DNA from 2 places in the Tardiphaga sp. genome. Region 1 is predicted to be linked to the other one. Evidence: riboswitches for the same ligand, from Rfam matches in the RefSeq annotation. Region 1 holds a riboswitch; the other holds the start of a gene.
What was found. Region 1 has a riboswitch for cobalamin ahead of ACEK02_RS31590 (TonB-dependent receptor). Riboswitches for the same ligand answer to the same signal wherever they lie in the genome.
Positions count from the first base shown of each region.

Region 2: linked by a shared signal. The riboswitch ahead of ACEK02_RS21655 (TonB-dependent receptor) and the one ahead of ACEK02_RS31590 (TonB-dependent receptor) in region 1 are both predicted to bind cobalamin.

Region 1 is NZ_JBGMOE010000227.1:21,643-23,841, forward strand. It holds gene ACEK02_RS31590 (TonB-dependent receptor) at 1-822, opposite strand, end outside; cobalamin riboswitch at 1,017-1,230, opposite strand; gene ACEK02_RS31595 (Zn-dependent hydrolase) at 1,298-2,199, opposite strand, start outside.
Region 2 is NZ_JBGMOE010000161.1:255,733-257,931, forward strand. It holds gene ACEK02_RS21655 (TonB-dependent receptor) at 1-1,228, opposite strand, end outside; cobalamin riboswitch at 1,334-1,525, opposite strand; gene ACEK02_RS21660 (alkaline phosphatase) at 1,669-2,199, shown strand, end outside.

The sequences.
Region 1 (2,199 bases):
TGTTTTCGTGAAGCCGGCCGTGACATTTGCGCCCTGCTTGTCGGCATAATCCAGCGGCGTGCTCGCCCCCCTGCGATCGGTCAGCAGCTGATTCAGGCCAATGGATGGATCCACCGTCCGCGCACCGGGCAGACCGAGATGCTGATCGTCGCCGGATAAATTCAGGTAAGCGCTGAAATCAGGCGCGCTATAGCGGATATCACCAACGCCGGTGATCTGGTTCAGCTTGTTGTTGTCGCGATAGCCATCGGACGTGATGCCGCTGCCATAGAACGACGATGACCATGGCCCGGAACTGGCCGCCGCCGAGATTGAGCCGAGGCGCTGATTGAACGAACCACCACCGCCCTCGACGCGCATCGCGAAAGGCTTGGCCGAGCCAGCCTTGGTGACGATATTGATGACACCGCCCACAGAATTGTCGCCATAGAGCACAGCGCCGCTGTTTCCTTTGGTGATCTCGATGCGCGCAATGGAATCCTTGGGAATCGACGACAGATCGACGCCGGCGAGGTCGATATCGTTGAGCCTGCGGCCGTTAATGAGCACCAGCGTGTTGGCTGTCGCAAAGGCGCCGAAGCCGCGCAGATCGACCGACGTGCCGGCACCATTCACGCCACCATAAAGGCTTTGAACCTGCACGCCGGGCGTCTGCGCGATGATCTCCTGGATTGTCTGAGCTGGCGAACGCGCGATGTCTTCCGCCGTGATGACCGATGTGGCCGTCCCGGCAATGCCGTTCGGGAGCCTGCTGGCGGTGACGCTGATCGTATCAAGCTGAACACTCTGCTGTGCAGTTGCCGATGTGATGCCGACGACCATCAGAGGAACAATGCCGGCAGACAAGAGATAGGCGCGATTACGCCTTGTGAAGGCTATGGCGGGTGCAACGATAGCGGAAGACATGGTTCGGCCTCGGTTCGACGTTGTGGCACGTCACAGCGAACCAAGTCTCATTGCGGAGCTCGCGCCCTGCCAATGAAGCCAATGTCTGTACTCCCCGACCGACATCCTCGCGTGTGACCACGTATGACGGCAGGTCTCCTGGCTCGCGGGTCGATATCTTTCATCGCCTTCCCAGGACCGAGTTTCCCAGTGGCATGTGACGAAAGACTCACCGCTTACAGTTGCGGGGGCAGCCGCGGCATAGGGCAGTCCATCAAGAAGAACCTGCCCGCACCGCATTCCCTTTTGATCCCCTTTCGGGAAACCGTCCTCCCGATCTAGGACGGCGCTGCTCTGGAAGTCAATAATGCAGCGCCGGCCGGAATCCGAATACAGGAACGGTATATGGCCCCTACGCGTTCTGTCCGTCGAGCAGCCGCACCGCCTCGAACAGCGTCGCCGCACCCACCGCCAGCTGCTCGGGTTCGGACCATTCTTCGGGGCAATGGCTTTTGCCGTCCCTGGACGGAATGAACAGCATGGCGCTCGGCCCGATATGCGACATGAACGCGGCGTCGTGACCCGCGCCGGAGGCCAGCGTCGTGGTGGAGTAGCCGAGCTTGGCAGCGCTGCGACCGAGGATATCGCGCAGGTGATCATCGCAAGGTGACGGCGGATTCTGCGAGATCAGGGCAAAGCGTTCGCGATCGACTTTCGCACGCCTGGCGATGGCCAGACTCTCGCGATCGAGCAGTGCCACGAATTCATCGACCAGCGCGGCCTTCTCCGCACGGATATCGAGGATCAGGCGCGCGCCGCCGGGAACGACGTTGGCGGCATTCGGGCTGATCTCGAGGATCCCCGTCGTGGCGACGAAGTGGCCCTGCTTGCGCGCCGCAAACGCATTGGCCTGCTGGGCGACCAGCAGCACGAGTTCGGCGGCGGGAAGGCTCGCGTCTTTACGATATTCCATCAGCGTCGAGCCGGCGTGATCGGCGGCGCCCTTCAGCACGATCTCGACGCGGGTGATACCGGCGATGCCGGTGACGAGACCGAGATCGAGCTTCTTGCTTTCCAGCACGACGCCCTGCTCGATATGCAATTCGAGATAGCCGGCGAATTTTGGTTTCTGCATCGACGCAATCGCTGCGGGATCACCGCCGATGCGCTTGATGGCAGCGGCCAGCGTCTCGCCGGCCGCATTGGTGTAGGTCAGCATCTTCGCATCGAGCTCGCCGACCATGGCGCGGCTGCCGACACATGAGAGCCCGTATTCGCTGGGCTCCTCGGCGAGAAAGTCCACGATCTCGATGG
Region 2 (2,199 bases), on a different contig from region 1:
GGAAGGTGGCGTCGAAACGGTCGCCGATCTGCGCCTGGTCGTGGAAGATTTCGATGTAGTTGCCGCCGCCGCGGTCGATCAGGCCGGTCCTGGCGTTGTAGACATAGCTTTCCTCGTCGCGCCAATGCCGCTGGCTGTTCAGATAATACAAGGTGTTGCGCAGCGTGATGCCGTCGCTCACCCGCCACTCGGTTTTCACCTGGTTCCAGCTGTCCTGATAGCGGATACTGCTGTCGCTGACATTGTAGTTCTGGAAGCGCAACGACGTGTCGAGCTTGCCGTTGATCAGCGGCGTGCCGAAGTAACGCGACGGACTGCGGTCACCGTAATCGGCTGAGATCGTCCAGGTGATGTCTTCGGTCTGTTTGATCTGCACGGCGGCGTGGACTTCGACATTGGACTGGTGGTCGCGGTCGACCCAGCCATCCGACATGCTGCCGATGGCGGTGATTCGGTAGGCGACGTCCTTGCTCACCGGGCCGCCGCTGTCCACGGCGATGCGGCGTTCCATATTGGTGTCGAAAGAGATCTCGGCCTGATTACGCGGCACCCACAGCGGCAGTTTCGAGACCACATTGATGGCGCCGCCAATGGCGCCTTCGCCATACATCACCGAGGCAGGACCGTGCAGCACTTCGATGCGCTCCGACGACCAGGTGTCATAGGGGAAGGTCAGCGTGCCGGACCCGACATAGAGGCGGGTGCCGTCATACAGTGTCATCACCGTGCCGTTGCCGTTAAAGCCGCGGGTGTTGAAGGCGATGCTGCCATTGCCGGGCGCTGGCTGGGCGGTGAAGCCGGTGGCGTTTTGCGTCACCGCGGCGATGATGTTTTGCTGGCCGCGTTCGCCCATGGTCTCGGCGGAGATCACTTCCACGCTGGCCGGCGTCTGCAGGCGCGTCAGGCCAAGGCGGCTGCCAGTGGATGTCGTGCCGGTGAGGTTGAGCGTCGGCGCTGCGAAGACCGGGCCTGTCGGCGTGGCGACCGGCGCGCCAGTGTCGGCTGCAACGTTGCGCTGCTGCCGCGAGCGCGCAGCGCGCGTGGGCTTGCCTGATGTCGTGCGGCGTACCCGTGTTGGCGTCGCGGTCGGCTGAACTACCACGGGATCGAGTACGTGGTGCGATTGCGCAGGTCGCAGCGAGCCTTCGGCGGGCAGAAGGAAGCAGGACAGTGCGACGGAGGAAAGGAGAGCATTGCATCGCTTGGATGCATGGGAGACGGAGGTCATCTGCAGGACTCGCGGTTACGTGGCACGTCACCGCAAACCAAGTCTCGCCGCCGCTTACACAGCGGCAGTGTGACTTCCACCAGGACACCCCGCCCAATGTGCTCGCGTGTGACCACGACTGGCGGCAGGTCTCCTGGCTCGCGGGTCAGTGCCTGTCGCCGCCTTCCCAGGTGAATACCCAGTGGCTCTTGGCGCAGGCTCGCCGCTTACAGTTGCGGGGGCAGCCGCGGAATCGGGGATCCCCCTCACCGCATTCCCTTTTGATCCCCGAAGGGAACCGTCCCGTTCACGTTAAGGTGAAATCTCCAAATGTGTCAATCCAGTCGCCAGTCATTCGCAACTTGCACCGACAGGTGTTGATATTGCGCATCACCTGTCATCGCAGCGTCAAGCGATCTGCCTAGCACCATGGGTGTCAAAGCCAGGATCAGGAGTTCGCCATGACTTGCAAGTTCTCGGCGTTACGTATGTCCCGCCGTCGTTTTCTCACGCGCTCAGCTGCAGCAGGCGCCAGCTTTCTGGCGATGCCTTACCTCAGCCGCGCGGCCGATCGTCCGGTGGTGTCGCATGGCGTGCAGTCCGGCGATGTCGGGATCAATAGCGGCATGATCTGGTCGCGTGCCGACCGGCCGGCGCAGATGATGGTGGAAGTCGCCACCACCGAGTCCTTCAACAATGCGCGGACCTTGCCGCCGATGGCGGCGCTGCCCGAAACCGATTTCACAGCAAAGCTGCTGCTCGACAATCTGCCGGCCGGGCAGGATATCTTCTACCGCGTCAAATTCCGTGATCTTTCGCATACGGAGATCGTCGGCGAGCCCGTGACCGGCCGCTTCCGCACCGCGCCAGCGGATCGCCGCGATGTATCTTTCGTGTGGGGCGGCGATGTCGCCGGACAGGGCTGGGGCATCAATGCGGAGGATGGCGGCATGGTCACCTACGCCACCATGCGCAAGCACAATCCGGATTTC